2 regions of the Rossellomorea sp. GCM10028870 genome follow, and region 2 is predicted to be linked to the other one. Evidence: riboswitches for the same ligand, from Rfam matches in the RefSeq annotation. Region 2 holds a riboswitch; the other holds the start of a gene.
The links. A riboswitch is a leader RNA that binds a small molecule or an ion and turns the genes downstream of it on or off. The one in region 2 is predicted to bind S-adenosylmethionine.

Region 1: linked by a shared signal. The riboswitch ahead of ACFQWC_RS15525 (O-acetylhomoserine aminocarboxypropyltransferase/cysteine synthase family protein) and the one ahead of ACFQWC_RS14985 (homoserine dehydrogenase) in region 2 are both predicted to bind S-adenosylmethionine.

Annotation. Positions count from the first base shown of each region.
Region 1 covers NZ_JBHTGN010000003.1:341,977-350,465, reverse strand. Annotated here, with positions in the region: gene ACFQWC_RS15530 (trans-sulfuration enzyme family protein) at 1-1,012, shown strand, start outside; SAM riboswitch class I at 1,108-1,226, shown strand; gene ACFQWC_RS15525 (O-acetylhomoserine aminocarboxypropyltransferase/cysteine synthase family protein) at 1,559-2,854, shown strand; gene metX (homoserine O-acetyltransferase MetX) at 3,258-4,331, shown strand; gene ACFQWC_RS15515 (S41 family peptidase) at 4,506-5,951, shown strand; gene ACFQWC_RS15510 (PDZ domain-containing protein) at 6,186-7,382, shown strand; gene ACFQWC_RS15505 (adenosylcobinamide amidohydrolase) at 7,470-8,177, shown strand; gene cbiB (adenosylcobinamide-phosphate synthase CbiB) at 8,174-8,489, shown strand, end outside.
Region 2 covers NZ_JBHTGN010000003.1:202,470-210,958, forward strand. Annotated here, with positions in the region: gene ACFQWC_RS14965 (LysE family transporter) at 1-250, opposite strand, end outside; gene ACFQWC_RS14970 (spore coat protein) at 397-1,029, shown strand; gene ACFQWC_RS14975 (L,D-transpeptidase family protein) at 1,153-1,647, shown strand; gene ACFQWC_RS14980 (aspartate kinase) at 1,725-2,921, opposite strand; gene ACFQWC_RS14985 (homoserine dehydrogenase) at 3,095-4,342, opposite strand; SAM riboswitch class I at 4,503-4,612, opposite strand; gene ACFQWC_RS14990 (DUF2254 domain-containing protein) at 4,873-6,258, shown strand; gene ACFQWC_RS14995 (hypothetical protein) at 6,303-6,563, opposite strand; gene ACFQWC_RS15000 (helix-turn-helix domain-containing protein) at 6,607-7,836, opposite strand; gene ACFQWC_RS15005 (protease inhibitor I9 family protein) at 8,276-8,489, opposite strand, start outside.

The sequences.
Region 1 (8,489 bases), 140 kb from region 2:
TGAAGGGAAGTCTCCTTATCTCTACACAAGAACGGGAAATCCAAATACAGACGAGCTTGGAAAGATGGTGGCAGACTTGGAAGGAGCCCCGGCAGGTGTAGCAACTTCTTCTGGATTATCGGCCATCCTTGTTGGTATCCTCGCTGTTGTGCAATCAGGGGATCACATCATTGCTGCCGAGGATTTATACGGGGGTACGTTCCATATGCTGAAAGAAGAGCTGAAATCACTCGGTATTTCTACTTCATTCGTTGATTTTACAAGTTTAGAGGAATTAGAGGGAGCCATTACTTCACAAACCAAACTCATCTACAGTGAGACCGTTACAAACCCGTTTATGCGAGTGGAAGATATCCCTAAAATGGTCGGATTCGCTGAAAAACACAACCTGAAAACAATGATCGATAACACATTCGCCACACCGTTTCTGCGCCAACCTTTCTTAGAAGGGGTGGATCTGGTCGCTCACAGTGCCACGAAGTATATCGGAGGACATAGTGATATCACAGCAGGAGTCATAGTCGGGAAGGAAGATCTTGTTCAAAAAGCGAGAGAAAAAGTCGTCAACATCGGTTCGAACCTGAGTCCATTTGAAGCCTGGCTGACATGCCGCGGAGCGAAAACACTGGCTCTCCGAATGGGGACCCAAGCAAGGAATGCCGAAGTTCTTGCGGCGGACCTTCGAGCAAATGAATACGTGAAGGAAGTTTATTACCCAACGGATTTATCCGATAAAGGAAATGGAGCCATCGTAACGATCGAGCTATCCAACACATGTGACATCAGCACATTCTTCAAATCACTTGGCTGGATTAAAATCATCCCTTCTCTTGCCGGCGTGGAGACTACGGTCTCATATCCATTAGGAACGTCTCATCGTGCCCTGCCGAAGGATGCGCAGGAAAAACTCGGAATAAACACACATGTCGTGCGCATATCGTTAGGTATTGAGGATGGGGAAGACATCGTCGTGCAATTTAACGAAGCGATTACAGCTTCGGTTAAAAATTAAATAATGTAAAAATTCTAAAAATACTCTTGACGTTGAGGTCGGTTACCCCTTATAATTCATCTCAACGCAAGAATTTTCACATTGACAACTACATGCTCTTATCCAGAGAGGTGGAGGGACTAGGCCCGATGAAACCCGGCAACCTTCATGTACGCAGTAATGCGTCGCATGAAAAGGTGCTAATTCCTGCAGGCGATTGCCTGAAAGATAAGAGGAGGACCCTATTAAATTAGACCCTCTTCTTAGGAAGAGGGTTTTTTATTTTTTCCTCTTCTATCTTCTTAAGGAAACATACTTCTTCGATTTTTCAGTTTCAGAGTTCGACAGCAGAATTTTGGTGGAAATTTAACAGGAGAAAATGGGACGATATTTAACAGTTAAAATAAGTCGAAAATTCAACTGTTAAAAAAACGCATTATTTTAACAGTCAAATATCATTCTGAATTTAACAGTCAAAATTCTAACAAACTTTAACAGGCAAACGTCCAAAACATCCAACCGCAAAACGGAAACCCAATCACCAAAACCATTTAGGAGGAATTCTCTATGACAAAATCATTCGATTTCGACACACTACTACTTCACGGCGGACAGGAGCCGGATCCATCTACAGGTTCGAGGGCAGTGCCGATTTACCAAACGACATCCTACGTTTTCGATAACAGTAATCATGCGGCAAAATTATTTGCCCTTGAAGAGCCGGGTAACATTTATACGCGCATCATGAACCCGACTGTAGACGTGTTGGAAAAACGCCTTGCTCTGTTAGAAGGAGGAATCGGAGCACTTGGTGTATCATCCGGAATGGCCGCTATCTCACTATCAATCTTAAATATCGCCGGAGCAGGTGATGAAATTGTAGCAGCTACCAATCTCTATGGTGGAACCTATAATCTATTCTCTACCACTCTCCCGAAATACGGTATCAAGGTGCATTTCGTAGATCCGACAGACCCGGAAAATTTCCGCAAAGCGATCACTCCTAAAACGAAAGCGGTATTCGCTGAAACAATCGGGAATCCAAGTCTACATGTGCTTGATATTGAAGCGGTAGCAAAAGTGGCACATGACCATCATATCCCGTTGATCATCGATAATACCTTTGCCACTCCATATGTATGTAAGCCGATCGAGTGGGGAGCGGATATCGTCATCCACTCTGCAACAAAATGGATCGGAGGTCACGGTACAGCAATCGGGGGAGTTGTCATTGACGGTGGGAAGTTCGATTGGAATCATGAAAAGTTCCCGGGTTTCACAGAAGAGGACCGAAGCTATAATGGACTGCGCTACGCACAGGATGTAGGACCGGCAGCATTCATTACAAAATTAAGGGTGCAGCTGCTTCGTGACTTAGGGGCGTGCTTAAGTCCGCAAAACGCATTCCTTCTGTTGCAGGGATTAGAAACGCTGCATCTTCGCATCGAACGTCACACAGAGAATGCCTTTAAGATTGCGGAGCATTTAGATCAGCATAATGGCGTTGCGTGGGTATCCTATCCAGGGTTGCCTCAGCATCCGTCTCACAAGCTTGCTCAAAAATACTTGAAAAACGGAGCGGGTTCCATCGTCGTATTTGGTATTAAAGGTGGAAGAGATTCCGGACGGAAAGTAGTCGATAACATTTCTCTTTGGTCTCATGTGGCCAATGTAGGGGATGCAAAATCACTGATCATCCACCCGGCATCCACGACCCATCAGCAATTAAACGACCAGGAAATTCGTGCTACAGGGGTAACCGAGGATCTTGTGAGACTTTCTGTTGGATTAGAGTCTGCGAAGGACCTGATCGAGGACTTGGACCATGCTATTGAAGTGGCGTTGGAAACATCACGGGTGTGATAGAAACTGGAGAATATGGCCCTAAAATCGTCATTGAAATCACTTTACAGGGTGAAAAGGTGGATTTAGATACTATTTATAGAGCATCCGGGGTCTACTTAAGGGAGATATCAGCGAAAACCTGATTTTATCAGCGGAATTTCGAATATATCAGCGAAATCGGACGATTTATCAGTGAAATTCCCAATATATCAGCAAAATCGGGATTGTATCAGCGAACAGGATGCACGCGCCGTCCCCTAGAATGAATATCTGAATTCTTGACGAAAGTCTTAACGACGAATTCTCAACGCCCTAATGGCAATATCCAAAAATCAGTCCAAAGTCAACTGTTTTACAAGCGGGGCTATCTGGTGTGGAATCCTGATCCCCCCGCTACAACACCAAAAAAGGAGGTGGAGGAATGGAGAAGTCATACACGTATGAAGTAAGCTCCATTACCATCCCATCCCTCACATTAGAGTCAGGCACCACGTTAAAAAATGTAGATCTTACGTATGAACGGACAGGAAACAAAGAAGGACCCTCCATCCTGGTTTGCCATGCCCTCACCGGGACCCATATCGTAAAGGGAACGAGTGAAGACCGGGGCTGGTGGGATGGACTGATTGGTCCCGGGTCGTATATTGATACCGAACATTTTAATGTGATTGCCTTTAATGTATTAGGAGGATGTGAAGGAAGTACGGGACCAACGTCAACCAATCGACATACCGGAGAACGTTACGGTCCGGACTTCCCGGGTGTTACGATAAGAGACATGGTCCATGCCCAATATGAAGCACTCCAACAACTTTCGATCGACCGCATCGAAGCGGTTATCGGAGGCTCACTGGGAGGGATGCAGGCCCTGGAATGGGGAGCCCTGTATCCTGCCTATATAAATAAAGTTTTCGCTCTTGCCGTCACACCTTCCTTGAATGATTATGGTCTCGCTTTTAATCACATCGGGATCACAGCGATTGAAGAGGACCCCGGATTTCAAAAGGGACATTATCCACCAGGCGCTATCTTAAAAGGATTAGAGATTGCCAGAATGGTTGGGATGGTCACGTACCGGACTCAGGAACTGTTCGATCAGCGTTTCCAACGTGAAAAGCAAAACGAACAATTCAATGTCGAAAGCTATCTCGATTACCAAGGAAAGAAATTAGGAAAGCGGTTTGATCCAAACAGCTATCTTACCCTGCTGAAAGCCATGAACTCACATGATATTGGAAGGGGGAGAGGAGGAACAGAAGAGGTAGCGAAGAATTATCAGTGCGAACTGATTTCGATTAGCTATGAAGGTGATTTAATTTATTCACCTCACTATCTAAAGGAGTTTACACATCTCGTACCAAAGAGTGAACACTACTTCATCTCCACCGCCTTTGGTCATGACGGATTCCTGGTTGAATTTGAAAAGTGGGGAGGAATCATTGCTTCTCACCTCAAAAACCATCACGTTCAAAGAGTTTTTACAGGGACAAAATGAGAGCTCTCTTATCATAACTCGTCCCCCTCCGGCATATAGTTAGATAAGCAAAGACATTGCACCGCCTTAGCGCGTTTTTGTGTGGTGTCTTTTTCGTTGGATAAGAAAGGCTGGCGTCCTTAGTCGCGCCACTCTTATCTATACAAAGACCAACAACAAGCTGGAGGGGAATATATGGAGTGGACGGGCAGAAAGCTCATCATCACAATCATCATCAGTATGCTGATCGGTGCTGGAGGAATGTATGGCGGCTTGGAATGGACGGGCAAGGATGGGGACGAGCTTGCTCAGTTTGACGGAAAAGGCGAGCTCAATGACAAGCTGCACAAAGTAGAAGTGGCGTATGACTTGATTAGTGACAAGTTCTTTCAGGATGTGGATAAAGGGCAGCTGGTGGAAGGTGCGATTCAGGGAATGCTGAAGACTCTGGATGACCCTTATTCCGTTTACATGAATGCCGAAACGGCATCGCAATTTAATGACGCCCTGGATTCTTCTTTTGAAGGAATCGGAGCAGAAGTCACAATCATGGACGGAAAGCTGATCATTGTCGCTCCTTTTAAAAATTCTCCTGCGGAAGAAGCGGGACTGAAACCGAATGACCGTATCATTAAAGTAGACGGAAATAGCATCGAAGGACTTGACCTGTACGAAGCTACTTTGAAAATCAGAGGGAAAAAGGGTACTGAGGTTCAATTGGAGATTACGCGGGAAGGACTGACGGACCCCATCAAAGTATCTGTGAAACGTGATGAAATTCCTGTTGAGACGGTCCTCTCTGATGTGAAGGAAGTCAATGGAAAGAAAACAGGCTACATCCAGATTACTACTTTCTCGGAAAATACAGCCGTTGATTTTAAAAAGCAATTAGGCGAACTTGAAAAGAAAAAGGTAGAAGGATTGGTTCTGGATGTGAGAGGGAATCCAGGAGGTCTCCTTTCAAGTGTAGAAGAAATTCTTAAAGAATTCGTAACGGAGAAAAAGCCGTATGTTCAAATTCAAGAGCGAAGTGGAGAAGTGATGAAATCTTTCTCAAACAGTAAAGCAAGAAAGGCTTATCCTGTAGTGGTGTTGATAGATGAGGGAAGTGCCTCGGCTTCTGAAATCCTGGCTGGAGCGCTAAAAGAAGCAGAAGGGTATCCGCTCATCGGAACGAAGAGCTTTGGGAAAGGCACCGTGCAACAAGCCGTTCCTATGGGAGATGGAAGCAATATCAAGCTGACGATGTTCAAGTGGTTGACACCAAATGGAAACTGGATTCATAAAAAGGGGATCAAACCGGATATCCCTGTCAGACAGCCATCCTATTTCTATGCCCACCCGCTTCAAGTGGAAAAGCCCCTTCAAGAAGGAATGAACAATGAACAGATTCAAAACGCCCAGGAAATGCTTCAAGGACTTGGATTTTCCATTGACCGCGTGGACGGATATTTCAGTAAGGAAACGGAAAAAGCCGTAAAGGATTTCCAGAGTCAGGAGAGTACTGATGTCACCGGAATCATTGATACTGTAACGGCGGAAAGATTACAGGAAGAAATCTTTGAAGCAGTTCAGGATGAGAAGAATGACCTGCAGCTGCAGGCGGCTTTGGAATATATAGAAAGAACAGCAACGCGTTAATCATTTGGGAGCCGACCATCATGATGGTCGGCTCTGTTTTAATTTTGGGAATTACACATAATCACCTGTTTTTCCTGTCTAACCGACATCATTTCCCGGGAAAATATGCGGAATGCTGTCGGAAATGAAATCGAATCGTAAAAGAATCAAATAAAATTGCAATAGGTTTTAGGAGAGTAGTTTGATAAAATAGTAGATAATGCAAATTTTCTTACAAAAGGTGGTGACGGATCATTGGTTGAGCTTTGGTTGCTGGAGTTCGTGAAGGGATTTGGAAAGTTATTTCTTCATCCTGTTTTATATGTGTCTGTATTTTTCGCTATCATGACGGGCTATTATCGTGTCAAAAGGGAACGAAGGGATTTTAATACGAGATTGCTGGATGGATATCATGATACGCGGGTTTTATTTTCATATGGGATTGTACTTGGGTTGCTGGTTTCTGTCGTAATAGTTGGAGCGGGGGTTGTGATTCCTTTCGCTGGAATCATGCTTATAGGGATGGTGTCCATCCTGTTTGCATTAACGAGTCGTTTTCAGCTTATGTCTGCGACCATGACTGTAGGGTTTTCGTACTTCATCCTGTTTGCGGTGGATTATTTCCAGTGGGAAATCCCCTATGTGGATACATATGTAGAAAGCTTGAATGTAGGTATGCTGAGTTCCATCGTCGTCCTTCTTGGTGTGTTGACGATGATTGAAGGAAGCCTGATTCGAATGAACGGGGGGAAGCATACTTCACCTCGTTTGCTAAAGAGTGCCCGAGGTCTTAAGGTAGGGGCTCATCAAGGGAAGAAATTATGGCTTGTACCGATGTTTGTGCCAATTCCTGCTGGAACATTGCCCCCTCCATTTGAATGGTGGCCGGTGTTAACAATGGGGACAGAAACGTATTCGCTCCTTTGTGTCCCGTTCCTTCTTGGTTTTCAACAGCTTGTTAAAAGTACCTTGCCTGAGGTTGCGATCAAGCAAACTGGTTACAGGGTTTTCTGGCTGGGTGCATTCGTCTTGACACTAGCTATAACAGGATTCTGGGCTCCTATGTTTTCAATCGCAGCAGCTGTTGTGGCAATGTGTGGACGGGCATGGATTTCCTATCGCTTCCGAAGTGCTGAAAACTCTAAGCCATACTTCTTTAAAAGACAGTCAAAGGGAGTCATGATTCTTGGAATTCTACCCGGTTCTCCTGCAAAGAAACTGACACTGGAAGTAGGAGAAATCGTACTGAAAGTAAATGGAGTCGAAGTGAATACAGAAAGAGCGTTTTATGAAGCCCTTCAAAAGAACGGGGCGTACTGTAAGCTTGAGGTACTTGGAACAAACGGGGAAAACCGTTTTACGCAAGGAGCCCTTTATGAAGGTGATCATCACGAGCTGGGAATCATTTTTGCGGATGAGTCATCGGGGTGGGAGCACCATCGGGTTTCATAGACTTTTCTTTCAAGCAAACTACTGACAGTAGTTTGCTTTTTTAATAGAAATAATGTTATTGATATGGCCTGGGAGGAGCAGATAATAATGAATAACGGAAATAAAGAGTTTCAAAATCTTTTAATCATCAATCAGCACTTACTTAGTCACTCCAAGGACCAGATCATCCTTCAATCACCACTCCCACTAAAAACAGTATCCTCTGGAGTCACCAATGCCGGAACAGGTTGGTATTCAACATTTGTCAATCGCCATGTATCAAAAAGCTATAATAGTGAGGACCACCATGAAGAAATGGAAAGATTCCTTCAGCAAATGGGTGCCCAGGTAGAAGACACGGTTGGGATGATGACGGCTGTTCAATTGGAAGATGTCTGCTGGGGATTTTATGAGGGGGGATCATTTTCTGTATTTATTGTCGTTACCGCAGGAGTAGGTAATGCCGTTGATGCGAGTATGAGTGACCGTCATTCGTTTGATCATTCACCGGGCACGATTAACATCTGGGTGTTTATCAATGGGAGAGTATCAGAGGCCGCAAGCATACAGGGGATTATGACTGCAACAGAAGCCAAGGTGAAAGCTCTTGAGGCTCATAATGTAAAAGATCCCATAACAAGGAGTGGAGCAACGGGTACCTCTACTGACAGTATATTAATCGCTAGCACTGAAGAGGGAGTGCTTCTGAAATATGCTGGAACGATCACCCCCTTAGGAAAATGGATTAGTAAAGGAGTTTATGAGTGCACCATCCAAGCGATTTCCAAGTATAAGAAAAGGGTGGGTGCCTTATGATGATTCATCACTTGATTGCTATAACCATTGCCTATGTGCTGGACTTATGGATCGGAGATCCACCAGAGTGGCCACATCCTGTTAAATGGATGGGAAAAGCGATTTCTCGTTTAGATCGTAGCTTGAATAAAGGGGGATTTCTAAGAAGTAAAGGCATAGTGATGGTATCGATATTGGTAGTATCGGCATTTATTCTTACCTCCTGCATCATTTGGGCAAGTTATTCTATTCATACAATTATGGGAGTCTTGGTAGAAGCAATCATCATCATGACGACCATCTCCCAGAAGAGCCTTAAATTGGCGGCTTTAG
Region 2 (8,489 bases):
CAGTATACGTCAGGACAAAAAAACCAAAGGCCCATAAAAATAATTTTATCAACGGGGTATCAACGAATTGAGCCAGTCCAAAATAAATGAGGAGCATAAATACTCCGTCCGCCACCATGCCGCCTACTCCCACAAGCCAGGCGTGGAAGAACCCGAAGCGAATCCCCTTGTCCAATTGAGCGGCATTAATCGGTCCCATGGGTGCAGACAGAGATAATCCCAAAACGATATAACTCAGAAATATACTCATTCTAAGACCACCTTCAAAATGACTTCTTCCTATTGTATTCGGACAGGCCGGTGAGTATTAAACCATTCTGGGGTGAAGAAATACATAATTGACAAATATGTGGTTATTCTAATCAACGATGTCACTTAAATAGGAGGAAAACACTCATGCAAAATCAACCTAATATGCCGCCTCAACCGGGAACTCAAATGCCACCCAATATGATGAATAACCAAAGTAAAGATCATGGTGGCCATGAACTATTTGATGCCCACGAAATTATTGCCGGGATCATCAGCATGCTGGATCAGTATCAAATGTATGATCAACACATCCAGGATCCTGAACTTAAGGATATTCTAAAGAGGCAGTCAACTTTCGTGACGACTATGTATAATACGATTGTGGGAAGCTTTTCTACAGGGCATGACCCTGCTGTACCAACCCAACAATACAAAATGACCCAATCCCACGCCACTACTTATGGGGTAAAACCAGGAACACCCAAAAAACCAAACCAATCCGTCAATGAGCTTTCAGATAAAGGCTTGTCTGCTTATATGCTTGGACAAACGAAATCTCTGGCCACCCTGCTTGCCATGACGGCTCTTGAAATGACAAATCCCGTATTACGCCGCGTTGTGGCAGACAGTGTACCGAACTTCATTGAAATGAGTTATGAGATTTTCCTCTATCAAAACAAGCATGGCTATTATCAGGTTCCTCAGCTAAATGAACAGGATATGACGCTTATGCTGCAAAGCTATACGACAGTTCCACAGCAGACCCCCCCTCAATAAGCTGCTATTTACGCCTGCGCCTTCTTTGGATGCAGGCTTTTTTATGTCCCGGCTCGTCTGATGAACCGACTTTTTCACATGTACATAGACTAAGAAAGAAAGTGAAATTGGGAGGTGTTTGAGTTGGTACACACAGTAAAGACAGGAGAAACACTTAGTCAGATATCAAGGGACTACCGGACTCCCTTGGCCGTCATCCTTAATGCTAACCCAGGTATTGACCCAGATAATATTTATCCCGGACAAACGATCACCATACCGGGGATTCCTGACGCTACTGCGAATCCCTACCGTATTCAAGTCTCTGTTAACAACCGCTGGCTGCGTTTATTCAAAGACGGCATCCAAATCAAGCAGTACCCCATTGCAGTGGGTAGAGTACTCTTCGAAACCCCAATTGGGGAATTCATCATCATTAATAAAGCACCGAATCCCGGTGGCCCCTTTGGAACGATGTGGATGAGTTTATCAAAAGAGAGTTATGGGATCCATGGGACAAATGACCCCAGTTCCATTGGGAATGCCGTGTCCAGAGGGTGTATACGCATGTATAATAAAGACGTTGAGGAGTTGGCAGGCCTCATTCCGATCGGTACACCTGTGTTGATCAGTCCATAGAAGAAGTGTATAGGGATGCCTATACACTTCTCCATTTGGGAAGTGGTGACAGTCAGATGGCATCACCACTCTTTCCTTTATAAGACAGCTCTCTTTGTTTCTATATAATCCAGTCCAAAGTGCATATGAAGGACTCTGGCCGCCTTTTCCACATCCCTTTTTTCCACAAGAGCACTTAATCCTACTGAAGATTCCCATATAGACACCTTTGAAATATGGTAGTCATGAAAAACGTTGGTAACCTTCTCTTTCACCTCATGGGATGAGTTGATGCGTCCAATCACAGATACTTTAGATAGATCTTCTCTTTGTTCTATATGGGAGTAGGCCTGATTATATTGTTCGACGATTCTCTTTACTGCTTGAAAATCCTGTTCTTTAACGATGAGGACAAGGTTTTCCCCGTACTTTACTATTTCTGTCTCGATATGGTGTGAATCGAGATCATAAAGAATCAATGACTCTCCTCCCTGGCAATCAAATATTGTGAGAACAGAGATGTCTTCCTGATGGGCCACTCCGACTATTGAAGCATTTCTATGAGTTTTCCCACTGATCAAGGTTCCACGCCCCTCATTCAAACTGGAACAAACAACAAGCGGCACGTGATGTTCCCTCGCATGTTTGATGGCTCTTGGATGCAGGACACCCGCTCCCATGGTGGCTAAGCGCAGCATCTCCTCATAGGAGAGGGTATCAATTTTCGATGCCCGGGGAACGACCCGGGGATCCGATGTATACACACCATCCACATCTGTATAGATATCACATCTGACGGCTTTTAACGCCGATGCAAGAGCAGCTGCCGTCGTATCCGAACCGCCCCTCCCTAATGTGGTCACCTCTCCTCCTTTCGTAATCCCTTGAAAGCCGGCTACTACGACGATTCGTCCGTCTGATAACTCCGATTTGATCCGATGCGTATCGATTGAGGTAATCTTCGCATTTCCGAATACTCCGTCGGTTCGGATCCCCGCCTGCCTGCCTGTCAGCGACACTGCTTCTACTCCTTGATGTTCGAGGGCCATCGTCAAAAGGGCAATCGTCACCTGCTCCCCAGTGCTTAAGAGCATATCCATTTCTCTCTTGCTTGGCTCTGTGGAAAGTTCCCCTGCCAATTTCACGAGGGTATCAGTCGTTTTATTCATAGCTGAAACCACTACGACAACGTCATGCCCCTTTTCTTTTTCTTTCAAGACATTGAAGACCATCCGTTTGATTCGATCTGTAGAACCAACAGAGGTTCCACCAAACTTTTGAACAATAATACTCAAGTGATCCCCCTACTTTCTATCAGACCTTTTTTTGAAGCTATTTTTCACTAATGGCTGCTTTCCGCTCCTGGTGCTCGCTTCCCTCGGGAGTCAAGCATCTGCCGCTCCAATCAACATCGTGATAAACATTTCCTTTAAACAACGATCGATATGATACTTGGTTAATACTTTTTTTATGAAACGGCGACGCCAGTTTTCACCTCATTTTCCAACGGAATTTCTTTTAGAATAGAAACGGCTTGAATATCGTCATGTGTCCTTAGAAGAGTTTGAAGTGTGTCTTTGCTACCTTCAACAAAAACATACAAGTAATCGTCCAGCTGAATGCGATCCTTTAATGTAAACGATGGGATCCAGCTTTGATAATCTTCATTTTCACGGATCCTCAGAACCCATTGGTGGCTGCTCTCTTGATGAACTTCCCCGGTGCTCACTGTGCTTTGGGCAGAGTCCGTATACTTCCGTTCTATCAATGAAAGAAAATCCTCTACCATGGCGCTTCCGGTAGGTAATTTACCGGCCCCGGGACCCAGCAGGGTGATCCTGCCTACAAGGCTGCCCTTTAGCGAGATGGCATTTTCCACATCCTCCACACCGTAAAACGGATGGGTGTCATGGACAAGGATTGGTTCGACTTCACCCGTGATATGATTTGAAGAATCCCGTTCAAGGGAACCTACATGCTTAAATCGCAATCGAAATGATTCCGCTGCTTGAAGCCATTCTGCAGTCAGGTGTGATATTCCTTTTCGTCTGATATCCTTCCAGTCCGGCTGCTTGCCAAATGCCGTTTGACTTAAAATGAGAAGTTTATAGAAAGCATCATAGCCTTCAATATCACTGGTCGGATCAGCTTCAGCATACCCCTTCTCCTGGGATTGCTTTAACGCTGTCTCAAAGGAGATTCCACGTTTTCTCATTTGCGATAAGATGAAATTGGACGTCCCATTCAGAATTCCTTGAACCCGTTCAATCTCATTCACCTTAAGAAGCTGCCTGATACTGCCGATCACGGGAATCCCCCCCGCTGTCGTCGCTTCGAAACCTATGGTTACCCCATTATTTCTCGCCTTTTCCAATAGATCCGGACCATATTTAGCAAACATGGCTTTATTTGCTGTGACAATATGAATTCCCTTCTCGATGGCTTTGGTTAAATACGTATGACCCGGTTCTTCACCTACGATTGCTTCAAAGATCACATGAAGATCCGGGATATCCAGAATTTCTTGAAAATCCGTTGTGACCTTAATGGACGAATCAATGTTTCGTTGTTTAACAGGATCCTTAATAAGGATGGCCCTTACCTTTACCTCTTTACCGAGGACTTCCCTTATTCTTTCCTGATGGGTATCAATGGCTTCACAGACTCCTTGCCCGACTGTTCCAAACCCCAGAAGTGCCACATTTATCGTTGACATGCTTCAGCCTCCTAAGTATCTTTTTTTCAATTTTTCACTTGCTTGATTCATTCCTTTGAAGATCCACCCTGAGAGACGAAGATAGCAATGTGGGAAAGAAAGAGGGTATACAGAAAAGCCCTCTTCTTTTTAAGAAGAGGGCTAAATAATCATGCTCCTCCCCTTATCTTCCAGATCCGTATAGATCTGTAGGAATTGGCACCTTTACAGTCTGATCCTGTAGGTTGCCGGGCTTCATCGGGCCTATCCCTCCGCCGCTCTTGATAAGAGATATATCGTTTCGTTTTGGTATTACTTGCTATTTGAGTATGAATTGGATTATATAGGGGATTCATTCCTTCGTCAATACCATTTTTGGTATTTTTAAAAAATTCTTTCTAATGTCAATGGGTAGGGTAATTCCTATTGGTTTACTTGAGATTCGACTCCATCTACGAGCCTATAAATCTAATTTGCAGAGAGACGTTTTAACATGATCTGGCAGGGAAAACTAATCCATATCCCTTTATTTGAAAGGAACCGAATCTATTATGCTGAAAAAAGTGCTTCCCTTATCCATCAGAAAATATCTGCTCATGTCAAAACGGCAACGAATGCGTGAGATCCGACTGAACATTTGGTATATGCCATTCTTTTATATTTGTTTTTCCATACTCCTTGTAGCACTCACCCTCTACTTAGATCTGTATGCAGACATTTCTCAGTATACACTCGATTTTTTAAGTATGGATGCATCTGTTACACGCATGCTTGTCAGCACACTCATCGGGGCCATCCTGACGCTCAGTGCTTTCACCTTGAATTCACTGCTTGTTGTACTCACGATGTTCAGTGGTCAATTTTCGCCAAGGATGCTCCTTGATTTCATTTCGGACAAACAAACGCAACATGCCCTCGGAATTTTCAATGGCAGCTTTGTATATGTACTGCTTCTCTTTCTTTTTATCGGAGATTCAAAGAAAGAATTGTTTGTTGCTGCCCCGACCATGACGATCGGACTTGCATTCCTTACTGCTGTCACTTTTATCTTTTTCATTAATCATGCGTCTACTTGGATGCAGGTACACAATATCACGTACAATATGAAGCAGGTTTCTGAGGTGATGATCAATCAAACGCTGAAACATGACTTAGAAGCCCACCGAACTAGAAACACCGGCGATATAATGGAGCACCATAAGGAGAATATCATTCATGTGAAGTCAAGAGAGTCGGGATATATACAGTTGATTGATTTTCATGGAATGATTGAAGCGGCAAAAAATGATCAACTTGTCATACAGCTCCACTATAAAGTCGGGGATTATGTTTTGGCGGGGAATGAATTGGTGAGCATTTGGGGACCTGAAACCAAGGATATTTCTACTAATCACTATCTCGACTTTATCGAAATGGGCCATAAGGAGACGGAAATTCAAGACCTGCAAATGGGAATTCATAAGCTTGCAGAAGTAGCAATCAAATCCCTTGGAAATGATGATCCTAAAACAGCCTCCAATACGATTGATCAAATGGCCGATCTGATGATAACAGTTGAAGATCACCTATCCTTCACCCCGTATTTAATCGATCAAGAAGGAAAAATACGAGTCATTCTCCAGACAGAAGCATTTGAATACTATCTATATCGGGGATTTGGCTATATCAGGCATTATGCAAAAGAAAATCATCTCATCATTACTGACATCGTTCGGGCACTCGCTCTTATTGCAGAGTCCATTGACCCCTCTAAGCACAAAGCCATATGGGAATTCGCCTGTAATACCATTGATCATATTGAAAAAGAAGTGATTTATGAATTGGATAAAACGTTTCTTCTGCAGGAAGTTCATAAACTGGCACGTTTTACCCAAGAGCTTGACGAATATAAAGAAATAGAAAAGAAATTCTATCCTTCCGCAAATAAAAATGTATAAAAGAGCTTCATTTCTCCCCATGAGAAATGAAGCTTTTTTATACACTAAATCCACGTTTCAACTATGTTCGAATCTTCTCCTTGGGCTTTCGGAACCAAAGAGAATCGTTCCGGAATTTCACTTCTGACCGCTTCTAAACTGGGTCTCATCAAAATATAATGCGTCGGTTGATTCACGTCAAATAGTCTTGCTACAAACATACCTTGATAATCTTGCGGGTTGGAATAAATACAGATGATGGGCATTTTATAATCACTTAATGTCACCTCATCAAATGATGATATTAAACGATCCGGGTTTTCCATCGAACCTCTCCTTTACTGTGTAATTGTTCATGTCATTTAACCGTTAGCTTAAAACGCATACTTTTCCTTTTGCCTCTCTCCCACTCATTCGATTATGAATGTAGAGTTTTTGAATGTAATAGTTGCACTCAGCGTATTGCCCTTTTTCCTTCAATAGAGGGATGATGACATTCTCTACATATTGATAATATGCTTCCTCTCCCTCTTGAACCCTGACCTCAAGCATCGTAAAGAAAGTTTCCATGTAGGGGTTTTCCATATCTTTTACAGATGCCTGACCCTCTTCTATTAAACTTGCATATTTTTCTTTATTTACGGAACCGTCCACATTCATGGAACTATCAATATAGCCAAAAAGGCTGTTTCCATACATTTCTTTATAGGACTCATGTCTCAATAATCCATATGCTATGTGAAATGCATCTCTTGCCTTTCTATCATCCATTACTTCTCGATAAAGATTCCCTAAATTCAGGTGAAGAACGGCTTTTCTTCTATGATCATGCAGATTATCACAATGTTGGATCAACTCGTCATATTTCTCTACCAACGAGGCCAGATTCTTTCCTTCACTTCTGCCTTCCGCTACCAACTGAATCGTAGAAGCATCCAGGCACCTAGTAAAATTAAACGTTTCTTTGAAATAATTCAGAGCCAGCTGACTATAACGCAGGGACTTGTCATGCTGACCAAGATCATGATAGCCAACTGACATATGATAATAGGATTCAGGATTGGAATAAATATCTCGATCTATTTTCTCCAAATACTTTATGGCTGTTTGCGGATTTCCTTTTGCAAGCTCATACATGCCTTTTATATGATAGTATAACTGGAAATCATAATCGAACATATGGAAGGAAAGACGTTTATTAGAAAACTGACTTAAATAGAATGCAGCTTCTTTTATCTCCCCTTTCATAATAAAGTACCTTGCTTTCAGTAGCTTAAAGGTGCCATTCAATGTTTCAATTTTGATTAATGGATTTTGTTCGATGGTCTCCTTCAATAATTCGATCTTTCCATTTACCTGCTTGATCATGACATCATGCCACAATTCTAAATCTAATCGTAATTTTTTATACGCCTTTAACTCTTTCTCGACGTTAATATTTAACCTTTGATTGAATAATTCGATCTTATCTTTCGTAATCTGTAAGTGTCCGCTTTCAATTTTACTGATATGGCCAGGTGTACAGATTCCATCGCCCACCTGCTTTTGGGTCATCCCCTTAAATATCCTATAATACTTTATAAATGTACCAATATGCATGATTTAACCTCCAGGGTGACGTAGTATAAGTTGGTTCATTTCATCCAAACAACAGTTCCAACGCTTTTGATTTTTATTTTAATATAGGTTCTACTTCTATTATACTAGTAAGTGATCATGAAAAAATTGGGGTTTTCAGCAGGTTTTCCGAAGTCTCAAACAAAACTATTTACCCAGTTCTTTTTTCGTACACTGCTAATTATTTTGCTCTTATAAGTACATTTAAAAGAAATATCGGCACTAAAACTTATATATTTTAAAAATTCCTAATTATATGGCTTTTTGGATAAAACAAGTTTAGTTCTTTAGACCTAATCCATTTTCCCGATTTCTTGCACATTTTTTATGCTATTTTCCGAAAATGATTGTGGCTTTTAAATTTAGTAAAAAAAGATAACCGGCGCACCTGACTAATTCAAGGTGTGCCGGTTATCTTTTTTTACATTTGATCTGAAGGTTGGATAGGAGGATCCAATTGGATTTCCTGGTTTGGATAAATCTTTGAAATAACGGAAGACCCCGTTAATCTCTTAATTTCATTTGCCGGTAATTCTATTGACACCCCATTAAAGGCTGTCTTATACCTGTGTTTGATTCGATATTTTACTTCATTATCATCCAGGAAGGCATGAAGTTCTTGTTCGAAAGCCTGA